2 regions of the Curtobacterium sp. MCPF17_011 genome follow, and region 1 is predicted to be linked to the other one. Evidence: predicted binding sites of a transcription regulator. Region 1 holds the regulator's gene; the other holds the start of a gene.
The links. The regulator HspR, encoded in region 1, represses chaperone genes until heat shock. The targets are predictions, from matches to a motif close to AAGTTGAGTCNNNNNGACTCAACTT.

Region 1 (8,336 bases):
AGGAGCAGGGCGGCAAATGGGCGTCCTCCCCGTACACGCTGCACTACGACACGGACGCCGGCGAGGAGCCGGGCTCCGGCGAGGAGCCGGGCTCCGGCGAGGGCGAACAGCCCGGCGGCGGCGACGGCGACGAGACCCCGGCCCCGGCCGAGGTCCAGGTCAGCACGACGCGCCTCGATGACGCCGACGTGGTACTCGGCCTCTCCGGCGCCGAGGGCACGGAGGTCACCGTCGTCGCGAACGGCGTGACCGAGCGCGTCACGATCGGAGACCAGGGCCTGGCGTCCGTCGTCGTGCCGTCACCTGCGGCGACGACCACGACGGCGCACGTCACCTCGACGAACGGCGACCGTTCGGCGGAGCAGGACGTCGTGATCGGCGACGGAGCGCACCCGTCCGACCAGGTGACGGCCGCGGTCGTCAGCTCCAGCGCGCTGACCGGCAGCGCCGAGATCGACGCCTGGGGCCCGGCCTCCGGCATCGGCGGGCTGCAGGCGGAGGACGCCGACGGCAACCTCCTCGCCTACGGCACCATCGGCGCGGACGGCGCCGGGCACCTGACGGTGACCGGCCTGACCGCGGGCGAGCACGTCCTCACGATCGTCTCGGGCGGGCTCTCGACCCAGGTCACCGTCACCATCTGACGCTGACCGTTGCGACGGCCCCGTCCTGCCGACGCAGGACGGGGCCGTCGTCCGTCATCCGGGCCTCCCGTGCCGGTGACTCACCACGTCTGGCGCGCTGGCTCCACGGGGCCCGCCCGATCAGGGCTGCGCGACCGACGCAGTCACGGTGAACTTCGCGGTGCGGACGACCTGCCGGGTCGGTCCGACGACCCGCTCGAGCACCGGGCGGTACCGCAGGTGCGAGTTCCACACCGTCCAGAGTTCGCCACCGGCGCGCAGCACCGACGCCGCGTTCCGGAACATCGCCTCCGCCGCGTCGGTCGACACCGTCGTGTCCGCGTGGAAGGGCGGGTTGCAGAGCACCAGGTCGGCGCCGTCCTCGTCGAGTTCGTCGCCGGCGTCGCTCCGGACGGTGCGCACCCGGTCCCCGACGCCGTTCAGGTCCGCGGTCATCCGTGTGGAGGCGACGGCCGCGGCCGACACGTCCGTCGCGACGACGTGCACCCGCGGGCGTCGTCGAGCCACCACGGTGGCGATCACCCCGTTGCCGCAGCCGAGGTCGACGACCTGGCGGGCCTCCGGGACGGCGTCGTCGAGCGCGTCGAGGAGCACCCGGGTCCCCAGGTCGAGCGTCGCACCGGCGAACACGCCACCGTGAGCGGCGACCGTGATCCCGAGCTCGTCCTGGTGCACGCGGCGCGGCCAGGGATCGGTGACGTCGGCACGGGCAGCAGCCGCGCGCAACGGGTCGGAGGCGATGAGCAGGCGTGACTTCCCGCGCCCTCGACTCGCCACGACCTCACCGAAGGACCGGCGGAGGACGTCGTTCTGCGACAGCGACATGTACTTGGTCCGGCCACCGCACAGCAGCACCACGTCCGGTGCCGCGTACCGGGCGACCGCGCGGGCGACCTCGTCGAGCCGGTCGTGCGACTTGGTGAGCCGGAGCAGGACGAGCCGGGCGTCCCGGAACGACTCCTCGAACCCCTCCGGGTGGTGGAACCCGCGACGTCCGAAGGTCCCGGCGCTCGCTTCCAGCGCGCGTTCCCCGACGAGCGAGTCCTGCACCACCCGGACGTCGCTCGCGCCGTGCAGCGCGAGCACCCCGAGCGTGAGGACTCCGTACCGGTCGTCGACGACCGTGACGGCGCCAGGATGGCGGAGCGCGTCGCCGTGCACGTGCGGAGCCTCGTCGAGCAGGAACCGGTCGGTGCCCTCGATGGCGATGAGGTCCGGTCCCTGTTCCCGGGGGTGGCGCCGGAAATGGTCGACGAAGTCGGAAGCGGACATGTCCCCGAGCGTACCGACGCCACCCCGGCCCTCCCCCGGCCGGGCCGTCGCGTGGCGCAGGTCGCAACGGCGTCCGGTATATCACACGCGACAAGTGTGAGCAGGACTCCTACGCTCAGGGGAGGTCGGGTCCACCGGCTCCAGGACGCAGCGGGAGGGGTAGATGTTCGCACCGCGACCCAGGGCCGGGACGAGGAAGCTGCTCCGCGACGTCGCCCGTGACCGGCTCCGCAGCGAGATCATGAGCGGGCGGCTGCGCCCGGGCGACCGGTTGGACGACGACGAACTGGCCGAGCGGCTCGGGTGCTCCCGGACGCCGGTCCGCGAGGCCCTCGCCGACCTCGACCGCCTGGGGCTGGTCGAGTTCTGCGCGAACCGGTACACGCGGGTCGCCGTCCCGCGGGACGAGGACGTCCTGCCGGCGCTGCAGGCCCTCGGGCTGCTGTTCGGCGGACTGGTGCGCGTCTCCGTCCCGACGCTCAGCGACCAGAACCGCGCCGCGCTGTTCCGACGACTCGGGGTCCTGCTCGACTGCATGCAGACACCGGGCTGGCGGGCGACGGCGGACGCGGCGACCCCGGTCTACCGGACGTTCATCAGCGAATGTCGGAACCCGATGCTGTCGGCGGCGCTCCGCGCGTCACTCGACGGCCTGACCTTCCGGCTGCGCAGCGACCGTCTGCACGAGTCGCTGCCGTGGGAACACATCCGGAACGGCGTCGTCGCGCTCCGGATCGCGGTGGACAGCAGGGACGGTCGACTCGCCGAGCGCGCCACCTGGGCTGTCCACATGCTGCCGGACCCGGACCGCAGCAGCCCGCAGGTCGACGACGGGCAGCGCCCGGAGCAGACCGGACGGACCGCTGACCGTGTGCGGTGAGTGCATGCGAGCGGTGATCGATGCCGTCCGTGCGCGTCGTCCGGGGGCACGGCGAACGCGGTGCGCCCCGTCGGACGAGGCGCCGACCGGCGTCCCGCCGTGCTCGTCGTCCCCCAGCGCACTCCGCGCCCTGCTCGACCCTCCGCCCGACGCCTGACGCCTGAGCAGCAGAACGCCCGGCCGCGGTCGTCGCTCGAGGGCGACGACCGCGGCCGGGGCGTCAGGACGGTCAGCGCTCGGCGACCAACCGCACGCTCGAGGTCGTCGTGTTCGCGCCCTTCGACGTCGCCGTCGCCACGACCACGTGGTCGCGGGCCTCGAGCGCCGGCGTCCGGATGACCCAACGACCGTCGCCGTCGGCCACGGTGTGCCCGAGACCGTCGACGACCCCGCCCTGTTCACCGAGGTCGATCGCAGCTCCCGGCGCGGCCACCCCGGCGATCCGCACCTCCGGCCAGACGGGCGACACGAGGAACCCGTCGCCGGGAGACGTGATGCGCACGGCCGCGCCGTAGTCCAGGCGCACCGGCACGGTGTCGGTGTCCTGGCTGCGGACCCGCTGGACGACCTGGAGCGCGAACACGCCCCCGCGACCCGGAGCCGGCACCGAGACCGTCCAGTTGCCGTCCTCGCCGACCGTGGTGCCGACGACGACACGGGCGCCGTCCCGGACCTCGACCCGGGCGCCCGGCTGCCCTCGTCCCGCCACCGTCGCACGCTCCGAGACGTCCGCCGGGAACTGGGCCGAAGCGGTCAGCGCGGCGATGACCAGCCGGACGTCGACGTCGGCGCTCGCGACCTCTTCGCTGCCCTTCCGAGCGACCAGGTGGACGGGGTTCGTCCCGTTTGCCAGACCGGTGAGACCGAAGTTCCAGGAGCCGGTCGACGAGGGCGTGACCGACCGGGTGACCTCGGTGCCGTCGCGCTTCCAGGTGACCTCCACCGACGTCGTGCCCGCCGGTGCGGTGCCGACGAGGGTCGCGGTGCCGTCCACCACGTCGACGTCCTCCACGGTCGCCTGCAGGCCCGCGCCGGTGACCGTGGTCGTCACGGTCGCGGTCGTGTCGAAGGTGCCCGCGGCGACGGAACCGGCGAGCGTGCCCCGCAGCGAGCTCGTCGTCGTCGTGATGCCGATCGGCGTCTCGATCCGCATCGCGAAGCGGAACTGCTGACCCGCGGCGATCGCCCAGTTCCGGCTGCCGAGGGAGAACGAGTACGTCCTGCCGTCGGCCGAGCGGGATCCGCTGACGAGCGAGTCGCCGCCGAAGTCCTTCCAGGTGGTCCCGTCCCGGTACTGACCGGTCTGCCGGTCCTGGCCCGGCGCGAACGTGGTGCCCTCGGGCGCCGTGAAGACCAGGGTGCCGGTGGGCGTCGTGAAGGCGGACTGCGCGGTGTAGCCCGCGTACACCGTCGTCGTGGCACCGCGCGGCAGGTCCGCCGTGCCGACGTTGCCGGTGATCCGCCCCGGCTTCGCCGGGTCGGTGATCGTCACCGTCACCGACGTCTGGTCCCGGTACTGCCCGTCGACGTACTGCTGGAAGACCAGCGTGTTCTTCCCGACCTGCAGCCCTGTGACGGTCGTCTCCCACGTCCCCGTCCCGGCGTCGCTCGCGGTGGCGACCTGACGGCCGTTCAACCGGATGCTCGCCTTCCCCATCGCCGTTCCGGTGATCCGAGCGGTCCGTCCCACGTCGTCCTTCGACGCGACCTGCGCGGTGATCGCCCGCTGCGGGTACGGCCGCGTGACCGGTGAGCTGCTCACCGTCGCCGAGTTCTTGCACCCGATCAGGCAGGCGTAGGTCCAGAACCGGGGGGTCCGGGTCTCGCCGTACCGCCACCCGGCGAAGGTCGCGGTCGACGTGCCACCGTCCCAGTGGTAGTCACCGCCGACGTTCCCGACGTGGATCTGACAGGTCGTCTCGAACAACCCGCAGCGTGGCTTCCCGGTGACCCGGTAGGTCCGGTCGTCGATCGGCGTCAGGCTGACGCCCGTCGGCGTGTTCGCGACCGTCCTGGTCGATCCCGGCGGCGCCGATGTGGTCGTCGCCGACGCCGGCCCTCCGGCCACCAATGCGGAGACGACGACCGCCGTGGCGGCCATCGCGATGGTCGTGATGCGCATGGACTCCTCCTCGTGTCATGACTCGGTCCGAGCCAGGGCACACCGTAGAGAGGATCAGGATGCGCTACAAATTCGGTATATCACTCAGCGCTGGGGCCGGTAGAGCACGACCGCCGTGTTGCGCTGCGGCCGCATCCCGGCACGGAGCGGCACCGCCGCCCCGGTCGTCGTCGCGGCGAACACCCGAGCGCCCGGACGGCTGATCAACTGGTCGGCGAGGGCGCGCTCGAGCTCCCGGACCCGAGTCCGGAGCGCGCGGTTCTCGTTCTCCAGGTCCAGGACACGCCGGATCCCCTCCAGCGACACCCCCTCGGATCCCAGCCGCGCGATCTCCCGCAGCTGCGCGACGTCCCGCATCGAGTACCGACGGGACCCGCCGCGGGTCCGTCCGGGGACGACCAGGCCGAGCCGGTCGTACTGCCGCAGTGTCTGCGGGTGCATCTCCGCCAACTCGGCGGCGACCGCGATCGCGAAGACGGGCGAGGTCTCGTCCATGTCGGCCATCTGAGCGCTCCTAGCGGGACTGACGGGAGGCTCGGTGCCGGTTCCTGACGGAGCCGCACCGAGCCTCCCGGCCGGGTCTGGTGGTGATGTGGTGCGTGACGCTAGCCGCGCGCCTTGGCGAGCAGGTCCTCGCGCGGGTCTTCGTCGGGCAGGGCTGCGGCGAGGGCGTCGAGCGCCTCGCGCGCCTTGTCCGACAGGTGGGACGGCACCGCGACCTGGACGGTGGCGAGCAGGTCGCCCGTGCCGTTCTTGGTCGTGACGCCGCGGCCCTTGACACGGAGGACCCGTCCGGACGGCGTGCCGGGCGCGACGCGGAGCTTGACCGGCGCGCCACCGAGGGTCGGGACCTCGATCGTCGCGCCGAGCGCGGCCTCCACGAAGGTGACCGGCACGTCGACCCGCAGGTTGAGGCCGTCTCGCTCGAACACCGGGTGCTTCCGCACCGTGACGGTGACCACGAGGTCACCGGCCTCACCGCCGTCGGGGCTCTGCTCACCACGACCGCGCAGCCGGATCTTCTGGCCGTCGGCGACGCCCGCGGGGATGCGGACGTTCACCGGCCGGCCGTTGCCCTGCGCGAGCTTGACGGTGTCACCGGCGACGGCGGTGGCGAGGTCGAGCGTCGTCGTCGCGGTGACGTCGCGCCCCTTCGTCGGGCCGCCGAAGCCACGGAAGCCGCCGGTGTTCTGGCCGAAGCCGCCACCGCCGAACATGCCGCCGAGGATGTCCTCGAAGCCGCCGGCACCGCCGCCGCCCTGACCGAAGCGGACGCGCTGTCCGCCCCCGCCCTGGCCGCCGCCGCCGAACATGCCACCGAAGACGTCCTCGAAGCCGCCCTGGCCGCCCGGTCCGCCCGCCGTGAAGCGGGCCCCGGAACCCATCGCGCGGACCTGGTCGTACTCCTTGCGCTGCTCCTTGTCGGAGAGCACGGAGTACGCCTCGCTGATCTCCTTGAACTTCGACTCGGCAGCAGCGTCACCCGGGTTGGAGTCCGGGTGGTACTGCCGCGCGAGCTTCCGGTAGGTCTTCTTCAGGTCGGCCTCAGAGGCGTCCTTGGACACCCCGAGGACCGCGTAGAAGTCCTTGTCGAACCAGTCCTGACTGGCCACGGCTCACCTCCCCTCTTCCGATGCCGGCCCTCAGGCCGGGACCGCCACGGCGACCTTGGCCGCACGGAGCACACGCTCGCCGAGCCTGTAGCCCGGTTCGACGACGTCCGCGACCGTCTGACCGGTGGCACCCGGGGTCGGGAGCTGGACGATCGCCTCGTGGATGTTCGGGTCGAAGGTCTCGCCCTTCTCACCGATCTGCACGAGCTTGAACCTGTCGAACCCGGCGCGGATCTTCTGGCCGATGACCTGCATGGGGCCCTCGGGCAGGTCCCCGTGCGCCTCGGCGCGAGTCAGGTCGTCGAGCGCGGGGAGGAGTGCACGCACCACCTCGGCGATCGCGACCTCGCGGTTGGCCTCGCGGTCGCGCTCGACGCGCTTCCGGAAGTTCACCAGCTCGGCCTGCGCACGGAGCATGTCCGCGCGCATCTCGGCGACCAGGTCGCGGTCGGACGGGGACAGACGGTCCTCGGCGATGCCGGACGCGGCGTCGGCGAGCAGGGCCTCGTCCTCAGGGCTGAGGTCGTCCGCCGGGCTCCCGTCCGTCGGACCCCCGTCCGCCGCAGCGGGAGCATCCGTCGGGACCTCGACGTCGGGGCCCTCGGCCTCGATCAGGTCCTCGGGTGCCGTCGCGTTGGTGGCGTCGCCCTCGACCTGCGGCTCCCGGGCGTCGTCGACGTTGTCGTCGTGCACGTTGCCGTCAGCGTTGTTGGAGTCAGCCATCGGTTACTTCTTGTCCTTGTCGTCCTCGTCGTCCACGACCTCGGCGTCGACGATGTCCTCGTCGTCACCGGCGGTCTGGCCCTCCGCGCCCGCTTCCGGACCGGCGGCGGCGGCCGACTGGTCCTGGGCGTAGATGGCCTGGCCGATCTTGCCCTGCGACTCGTTCAGCTTGTCGAAGGCGGTCTTCACCGCGTCGTCGTCGTCTCCCGCGAGGGCGGACTTCAGCGCGTCGACGTCGGCCTGCACCTCGGACTTGACGTCCGCGGGGAGCTTCTCGTCGTTCTCCTTGATGAGCTTCTCGATCGAGTACGCGAGCTGCTCGGCCTGGTTGCGACGCTCGCTGGCTTCGCGGCGGGCCTTGTCCTCGGCGGCGTGCTCCTCGGCCTCGCGGACCATGCGCTCGATGTCCTCCTTCGGCAGCGACGAGCCGCCGGAGATGACCATCGACTGCTCCTTGCCGGTGCCCTTGTCCTTCGCGGACACGTGCACGATGCCGTTGGCGTCGATGTCGAACGTCACCTCGATCTGCGGGATGCCCGCGGGCGCCGGAGCGATGCCGGTCAACTCGAAGGTGCCGAGCGCCTTGTTGTCGCGCGTGAAGTCGCGCTCGCCCTGGAAGACCTGGATGGCGACCGACGGCTGGTTCGAGTCAGCGGTCGTGAAGGTCTCGCTGCGCTTGGTCGGGATCGCGGTGTTGCGGTCGATGAGCTTCGTCATCAGGCCGCCCTTGGTCTCGATGCCGAGCGAGAGCGGGGTGACGTCGATGAGCAGGACGTCCTTGCGCTCACCCTTGAGGACACCGGCCTGCAGCGCGGCGCCGACGGCGACGACCTCGTCCGGGTTGACGCCCTGGTTCGGCGACTTGCCACCGGTCAGCGACTTGACGACCTCGGCCACGGCGGGCATACGGGTCGAGCCGCCGACGAGGACGACGTGCGCGATGTCGTTCACCGACACGCCCGCCTCCTTGATGACGTCGTTGAAGGGCTTCTTCGTGCGGTCGAGCAGGTCGGAGGTCATCTGCTCGAACTGGGCGCGCGAGATGGTCTCGTCGAGGTTCAGCGGGCCGTTCGCCGTGAGGG
Region 2 (8,336 bases), on a different contig from region 1:
CGTCACGGGGCTCTACCCCGCGCCGCTGGCGTCGACGGAGCTGCGCGACGCGGCCGTGGCGTGGCTCGAGGCACACCCGGAGACGCCGGCACTGCGCCGCATCGTCACCGAGAACCTCGCGGGCACCGAGCGGGCCCTCCGGGTCCAGGCAGCGGACGTCTGACCCTGATGTGACGAGCGGCGAGGCCTCGGCGTTCCTCCAGGGAGGCCGAGGCCTCGCCGCTTAGCATCGATCGGATCATGCTCTTGGCTGCAGACACCACCGACGTCTCGAAGTGGGCGTCGAACACGTTCACCCAGTTCGTCGACACCTGGCACGTCCCGATCACCATCGTCATCGTCCTGCTCGCGGCGGTGGTCCTCCGGCTCATCCTCCGCCGGACGATCAAGCAGGTCGTCGACCGCATCGTCAACGGCGTGAAGAAGCGGCAGGGTGCCGCGGACACGCAGGCGCTCGTCGCCTCACCGCTGCAGACGGCCCGGGTCGTCCAGCGCACCCGGACCCTCGGCAGCGTGCTCGAGAACCTGGCGACCGTCGTCGTCGCGGTCATCGCGTTCGCCATCATCATCTCGACGGTGTTCCCCACCGCCGCCGTCGGCATCGTCGGTGGCGCCTCGGTGGTCGCCGCCGGCCTGGCGGTCGGTGCCCAGAGCATCGTCCGCGACATCCTGTCCGGCATCTTCATGATCCTCGAGGACCAGGCCGGGGTGGGTGACGTCGTCGACACCGGGCAGGCGACCGGCGTCGTCGAGAGCGTCGGCCTACGCGTCATGCAGATCCGCGATGTCAACGGGATCCTCTGGTTCGTGCCGAACGGCCAGATCCTGCGCGTCGGCAACCTGTCCCAGGGGTGGTCCCGCGTCCTGGTGGACATCACCGTCCCCTACGACACCGACATCGACGCGGTGCAGGACGCCCTCCTGCACGCTGCCGTCACCATGTCGCAGGAGTCCCGGTGGCGTCAGCGCATCGTCGAGAAGCCCGAGATCTGGGGCCTGCAGTCGATCACGGACACCGGCATGGTGTTCCGCCTGGTCGTGAAGACCCGCGCCTCCGAGCTCGACGTCGTCGGCCGCGAGCTCCGCATCCGGCTCAAGCACAGCGTCGACGAACTCGGCGTCACCCTGCCCGCGATGGCGATGATCATGCCCGCCGGGTGGGAGAACGCCACCTCCGTGAACGGCCTGCGCCCGGTGCGGACCGCGCCGGTCCCGACACCCGCCCGGTCCCGCAGCGCACGACGGAACGTCTTCGGGCGGGCCATCCGCACCGGGGAAGAACCCAGCACCGACCACGAGGACTCGCCATGACCGGACCGTCCCTGCCGATCGTGCCACCGGCCGGAGCCGCTGGTCGGCCCGACAGCAGCGCCCCCGCAGACAGCAGCGGCCACGCCGACGGTGCCGGCGCGGTTCCGGCGCAGCCCGTCACGCTCCGTGTCGGACTCGGCGGCGCCGCGGCGAGCGGCTCGCTCTTCGACCGCATCGGCGGCGCCCCGACGTTCGACCGTCTGGTACGACGCTTCTACGAGGGAGTGCAGCACGACGAGGTCATCTGGCCGATGTACCCGGCCGACGACCTCGAGGGGGCGATCTGGCGGCTGTCGCAGTTCCTCCAGCAGTACTGGGGTGGACCGTCCATGTACAGCGAACAGCGCGGACACCCCCGCCTGCGGATGCGGCACAACCCGTTCCGCATCACGCCCGAGGCGCGCGAGCACTGGCTCCAGCACATGCACGACGCGGTGGAGTCGCTCGGACTCGCTCCGCTCGACGAGGCCGAGCTCTGGGGGTACCTGGACCGCGCGGCCCACGCGATGACGAACGCGTTCGACTGAGTCGGGGGGGACGTTCGGCATCGTCCGCCGTCCGGTCGCCCCCGCCCAGGCAGGTCAGTCGGGTGACCGCCGGGGTCGGGACTCGGGCCGGGATCGGGGTCGGGCCGGGATCGGGGCCAGGCGTCGCGTGTCGAGGCCGGCCGTCGGCGGTCGAGACCGGGCTAGGAGCTCAGCGTCCAGGCGCGCCGCTTGACGAGCACGTGCCCACGCGAGGTCGTGAGCCGACTCCACGGACCGGTCTCGAACAGGCGCACCGGTTCGGTGCCGAGGAACCCGAGGCTCTCGGCAGCGAATCCCGCGCCGGCAGGCAGGTGCTCGACGCCGGTGATCGGCCGACCCCACACCTCGGAGCGGACGCGTCGGACGATCGACTCCCCCGAGCTCGCCGGCACGGCAGCCGCGACCTCGTCGATCCCCTGCCGCGCCGCGCGGTGCAGGAGCTCCGCGGAGACGTCCGGCAGCGGGGCCCATCCACCGCGGGGCGGCGAGATCGCTGCCCACGTCACGGTGTGGACCTCGAGGGGCAACTCGACCTCGATCGGGGTGGCACGCGTCGGGTCGGCGCTGTCGGCCTGGTCGGCGTCCTGGGCCTCGGCGAGCAGCCGCAGGCGTTCCTGGAACGACCGCAGCGGCACGACGACGTCGATGTGCTCCGGCTGCGTCAGCGCGAAGGTCCGGAGGCCGAGGACGGTCGGCAGCTCGTCGAGCAGACCGAGCGGGTAGAGGATGGCGGTGTAGACCGCCAGGACGCCCGAGTCGGCGATGAGTCGGACCGACCCGTCCTCGATGCGAGCGGCCCGCCCGAGGTAGGTGCGGAGGTCACCGAGCGAGGCGGCGTCGGGAAGGGTGAACGAGCTGCTCATGTCGCCTCCGATCCTAGCCGCGACCGTCCGGAGACCCGCTGGTCGACCTCTCGGCGTCCTCTCGGCGTCCTTTTGGCACTCTCCGGGTTCGAGTGCTAAAACCGGATGCAGTTGAGTCACAGCGACTCAACCGACAACCATCCAGTGAAGGAGTTGATGTCAGATGGCCATGAACTTCGACCCGTTCCGCGAGCTCGACCGTCTCGCCGGGTCCCTCCTCGCCGGAGCAGGAGCGGGCCCACGCTCGATGCCGATGGACCTCTACCGCGCCGGTGACCACTACGTCATGGACGTGGACCTGCCCGGCGTCGATCCGGGCTCGGTCGACATCGACGTCGACGGTTCCGTGCTGACCATCCGGGCTGAACGGACCCTCGGCGCCCCCGACGGTGCACAGTGGCTCACGCGGGAGCGGCAGCCCGGTTCGTTCGTCCGGCAGCTCACGCTCGGCGACGGCCTGGACGTCGAACGGATCGCCGCGCACTACGACAACGGCGTGCTCAGCGTGACGATCCCCGTCCAGGAGTCGTCGAAGCCGCGCAAGATCGCCATCAGCACGGGTGACAGCACCGGGGCACTCGCCGTCGAACGCGCCGCGTCGAGCAGCTGACGCACCAGCCAGTCAACCGTGGGGTCGGTCCCATGCGGACCAACCCCACGGTCGACTCCCCGACACCCCTCACCCCGCGCTCGCCTGTCGATCCCCCACACGCCCATGCCACATCTGTTCAACGCCCTGTCGTCCGTCCTCGTCGTCGCCGGCCTGTTCGCCGCCCAGAGCCTCCGCCCAGGTCTCGGTCTGCTGCTCTCGCTGGCGGGATCGGTGATCGCCAACCAGCTCGTGTGGATCATCTCGCCGACAGCCTGGTCACACCTCGTCACTCCCTGGCTGGCCAGCGCCAGCGGGACGCTCGTCGCCGTGATCGTATGGAGCGTGCTGAGGACATCCCCGCGCGTCCTCGACCTGCTCGGCGCGACTGCGACCGGAAGCGACTGAGGACACCCCGGTCAGGACCCCTGGACAGCACCTCTGGCACGCGCATGCAGTCTTCGTAGACTGATGGCGTGATCCGCGAACCCGACTTCCTCTCCACGCTGCGTCTCGAGGACACCGGAGCGAGCACCAGGGAGACGATCCTCACCGGAGCGAGTCACTGGTCGCCGGGCGGCCGGATCTTCGGAGGGCAGGTCCTGGCGCAGTGCATCGTCGCCGCGCAGGCCACCATCGAGGGCCGGGACATCCACTCCGTCCACGGCTACTTCCTCCGGCCGGGAGCGATCGACGTCCCGATCACGTTCGGCGTGGAGCGGATCCACGACGGCCGATCGTTCGCCACCCGCCGGGTCCAGGCGTACCAGAACGGCACGCCGATCTTCTCGATGATCGCGTCGTTCCAGACGCCGGACGCCGGAGCCGAACACCAGGACCCGATGCCCCTCGACGTCCCCACGCCGGAGTCCCTGCCCTCCGCAGCCTCCGTGCTGGCGGGCATCGACCACCCGACCGCACAGGCGTGGGCGGAACGATCGATCGACATGCGACACGTCGACGGTCCGGTCTACGTGGACGTACAGGGCGCGCAGGTCGCACACCAGGCGGTCTGGTTCCGCGTCGAGCGTGACATGCCGGACGACCCCGCCCTGCACCGTGCCGTCCTCGCCTACGCGAGCGACCTGTCCCTCCTCGAACCGATCATGCGTCGGCACGGCATGGCCTGGGGCACGCCCGGCGTGAAGCTGGCGAGCCTCGACCACGCCATGTGGTGGCACCGTGACGGTCGCGCCGACGAGTGGGTGCTGTACGCGCAGGAGTCGCCGAGCGCCCAGGGTGGCCGGGGCCTCGCGCTGGGCCGGATGTTCTCCCACGACGGCCGCCTGCTGGCCACCGTCGCCCAGGAGGGCATGATGCGCGTTCCGACCGCCTGACGGAGTGTCGAGCTGACGCTGTGACGCTGTGCCGCAGTGTCAACCTGCGCGCGGACTGGCGTGTCCGGCGGCCCGACGCACTGACGAGCTGACGTGTCCGACGGGCCGAGAACTCGAGAGCCCGAAGAGCCTACCGCCGGCTACACGATCGAGGGATCGTCAGGGTCGCGAGAACGTCACCGGCGGTTCGACGTACTGCTGGCAAGCGGCCCGCTCGACGTCGGTGAGGCGTCGTGGGCGGTTCGTCTCCGCGTCGACGAGCACCAGCGTGGTCGTAGCCCGCGTGTAGAGCTCGGCGGGATCGTGCCCGATCGGCGACCACACCTCGTACGAGATGTCGAGGCTGGCCCCACCCATCCGCCCGATCCAGAGCTGGATGTCGAGCGGCCGACGGAAGTACGGCGTCGATGCGAGGTACTCGAGGCGCTGCGCCGCGATCACCGTCATCGTCCCCGAACCCGGGCGGCCGTCGATCACCGGCTCGGGCGCGGACCCCGACTCATCGATCTCGTCGGGGTCCGGCGCCCAGAACGCCAGCACGCGTGCTTCTTCGAGCAGCCGGAGCATCGCGGAGTTGTTCACGTGCCCGTAGGCGTCGATGTCACTCCACCGGATGCGGATCGGAGCGTGCAGGCGTGCCACCGGGACTAGTCCCGGGTGAGCTTGCGGTACGTCGCGCGGCCGGGCTTCGCAGCGTCGGCTCCGAGGCGCTCGATCTTGTTCTCTTCGTACGCCTCGAAGTTGCCCTCGAACCAGTACCAGATCGGCGTGCCGTCCTCGTTCAGGCCTTCCCAGGCGAGGATGTGCGTCGCGATGCGGTCGAGGAACCACCGGTCGTGGGTGATGACCACGGCGCAACCGGGGTACTCGAGCAGCGCGTTCTCGAGGCTGCCCAGCGTCTCGACGTCCAGGTCGTTCGTCGGCTCGTCGAGGAGCAGCAGGTTGCCGCCCTGCTTGAGCGTCAGCGCCAGGTTCAGACGGTTGCGCTCACCACCGGACAGGATGCCGGCACGCTTCTGCTGGTCCGGGCCCTTGAACCCGAACTGCGACACGTACGCACGAGACGGGATCTCGGTCTTGCCGACCTGGATGTAGTCGAGTCCGTCGGACACGACCTCCCACAGGTTCTTGTTCGGGTCGATGCCACCACGGCTCTGGTCGACGTACGAGATGTCGACGGTGTCGCCGATCTTCAGCGTGCCACCATCGAGCGGCTCGAGGCCGACGATCGTCTTGAAGAGCGTGGTCTTGCCGACACCGTTCGGGCCGATGACGCCGACGATGCCGTTGCGGGGCAGCGTGAACGACAGGTCGCCGATGATGACGCGCTCGCCGAACTGCTTGTGCAGCTTCTCGGCGTCGATGACCTGCGAGCCCAGACGCGGTCCGACGGGGATGACGATCTCCTCGAAGTCGAGCTTGCGCGTGCGCTCGGCCTCCGTGACCATCTCCTCGTAGCGCGCCAGACGCGCCTTTGACTTGGCCTGGCGCCCCTTCGTGTTGCTGCGGACCCAGTCGAGCTCGGACGTCAGTCGCTTGGCGAGCTTGGCGTCCTTCTTGCCCTGGACCTCGAGGCGGGCGCGCTTCTTCTCGAGGTAGGTCGAGTAGTTGCCCTCGTACGGGTAGAGGCGACCGCGGTCGACCTCGGCGATCCACTGGGCGACGTGGTCGAGGAAGTACCGGTCGTGGGTCACGGCCAGGACGGCACCGTGGTACTGCTGCAGGTGCTGCTCGAGCCACTGCACGCTCTCGGCGTCCAGGTGGTTGGTGGGCTCGTCGAGGAGCAGCAGGTCCGGCTTCTGGAGCAGGAGCTTGCACAGTGCCACGCGACGCTTCTCACCACCGGAGAGGTGCGTGACGAGCTCGTCCCCGGGCGGGCACTGGAGGGCGGCCATGGCCTGCTCGAGCTGCGAGTCGAGGTCCCACGCGTCAGCCGCGTCGATCTCTTCCTGCAGGGTGCCCATCTCGGCCAGGAGCGCGTCGAAGTCGGCATCCGGCTCCGCCATCAGCGCGGAGATCTCGTTGAAGCGCGCGAGCTTCCCGTGGATCTCGCCGACGCCTTCCTGGACGTTCTCGAGGACCGTCTTGGTCTCGTCGAGCTCCGGCTCCTGCATGAGGATGCCGACGGTGAAGCCCGGGGTCAGCTTCGCCTCGCCGTTCGAGGGCTGGTCGAGCCCCGCCATGATCTTCAGGATCGTCGACTTGCCCGCACCGTTCGGCCCGACGACGCCGATCTTGGCGCCGGGCAGGAACGACATCGTGACGTCGTCGAGAATCAGCTTGTCACCGACCGCCTTGCGGGCGCGGACCATCTGGTAGATGTACTCAGCCATATTGCTCCAAGTGTAGTGATGACACCGGTCACTCGTGGGCTCGGGTGCCGAGATCAGGCCGCATCGAGCCCGACCGGGTGGTCCGGCGGCTCGTCGGCGGGGGTCAGCATCGCGGCGAGGGAGTCGTCGGCGCCCTGGCGCTCGTCGGGGTGGGTGTCGTCCGGCACTGCCTCGACGGGTGGGTGCGCAGCGTCCGGGATGTCTTCGTGGACCTCGCCGGTGTCGTGGTCGACGCGTGGCGAGGAGCCGGGGGCGGCGGTCGCCTCGGTGACGTGGCGCGGCAGTCGCATCCAGTTGCTGATCCCCCAGGCGAGGTCGTGGCCGATCCCCTCGGCGTCGATCTCCACGCTCGTCCCGCCACGGCCGTCGCGCTCCCAGTTGCGGATGCGCACGCGTCCGGTGACGACCACCCGGTCCCCCTTGCTGAGCGATCGGTTGACGTTGGCGGCGAGGGAACGGAAAGCGGTGACGGTGTACCAGTTGGTCGGACCGTTGCCCCAGGTCGAGGTCTGGCGGTCCCAGCGGCGGGACGGTGAGGCGAGCCGGAGGCTCGTGATGGCGATGCCCGTCTCGGTGACGAGGTGGCGGGGTTCGGTGGCGACGATGCCGCAGACCGTGATCGTGTCGTTCATGGCTCGATCGTCGGACAGCGCGAGCCCCCGCCCGCTCGTGGCGCCGAGGATGTGGAGAGGAGGCGCCGATCACGCTCCCTGTGCAGGAAGGTGATCGGAGCCTCCCGTCCCGATCAGTGTGCGCGGAACTCGGGCCGGTCCGCGAGCGGACCCATCGCCTTGTGCACCGCGCCCTTGGCGGACTGGAGCGACGGGTACGTCCCGCCCGGGCCACGTCGCCCGTACAGCTCCACACGGAACCCGTCGGCATCGCGGTGGATGGTGCCCACCGCTCCTGCCGGTCCGACGGCGACCCAGGTCCCCGTCGTCGCGTCCGCGTTCTGCAGCGTGTCGTTCGTCATCGTGCGACCACCTCCTCGTGGCCCCGACGCCCCGTCGTTCAGGACGCCAGGATGTACTGACTGTATGCCTTGCGGACCTTGTTGACCTTGGGCAGTGCGACGGCGAGGCAGTAGCCCTGCCCCGGGTTCTTCGCGAAGAAGTCCTGGTGGTACTCCTCCGCGCGGTGGAACTCGCCGAGCGGCTCGATGCTGGTGACGATCCCGCCGTCCCAGATGTCCGAGGCCCGCCTGATCGCCTGCTCGAACAGCGCACGCTGCTCGCCGTCCGCGGGGAACATGGCCGACCGGTACTGGGTACCGACGTCGGCACCCTGACGGTTCAGCTGGCGCGGGTCGTGGAGGGTGAAGAACACGTCGAGGACGACCTGCGCCGGCAGGACGGTCTCGTCGAAGGTGACGGCGA

Region 2: DEJ25_RS15725 (Hsp20/alpha crystallin family protein) is a predicted target of HspR. The motif match lies at 2,810-2,834, and genes of this name have one in related genera.

The regions. Positions count from the first base shown of each region.
Region 1 is NZ_QKSK01000010.1:46,399-54,734, forward strand. Features, by position in the region: gene DEJ25_RS12970 (Ig-like domain-containing protein) at 1-644, shown strand, start outside; gene DEJ25_RS12975 (class I SAM-dependent methyltransferase) at 765-1,916, opposite strand; gene DEJ25_RS12980 (GntR family transcriptional regulator) at 2,080-2,796, shown strand; gene DEJ25_RS12985 (hypothetical protein) at 3,026-4,918, opposite strand; gene DEJ25_RS12990 (heat shock protein transcriptional repressor HspR) at 5,003-5,413, opposite strand; gene DEJ25_RS12995 (DnaJ C-terminal domain-containing protein) at 5,524-6,531, opposite strand; gene DEJ25_RS17065 (nucleotide exchange factor GrpE) at 6,562-7,254, opposite strand; gene dnaK (molecular chaperone DnaK) at 7,258-8,336, opposite strand, start outside.
Region 2 is NZ_QKSK01000017.1:23,727-32,062, reverse strand. Features, by position in the region: gene pepN (aminopeptidase N) at 1-163, shown strand, start outside; gene DEJ25_RS15740 (mechanosensitive ion channel family protein) at 241-1,311, shown strand; gene DEJ25_RS15735 (globin) at 1,308-1,838, shown strand; gene DEJ25_RS15730 (hypothetical protein) at 2,000-2,701, opposite strand; gene DEJ25_RS15725 (Hsp20/alpha crystallin family protein) at 2,865-3,311, shown strand; gene DEJ25_RS15720 (hypothetical protein) at 3,417-3,698, shown strand; gene DEJ25_RS15715 (acyl-CoA thioesterase) at 3,770-4,627, shown strand; gene DEJ25_RS15710 (thioesterase family protein) at 4,787-5,269, opposite strand; gene ettA (energy-dependent translational throttle protein EttA) at 5,275-6,960, opposite strand; gene DEJ25_RS15700 (single-stranded DNA-binding protein) at 7,014-7,592, opposite strand; gene DEJ25_RS15695 (methyltransferase) at 7,706-7,933, opposite strand; gene msrA (peptide-methionine (S)-S-oxide reductase MsrA) at 7,972-8,336, opposite strand, start outside.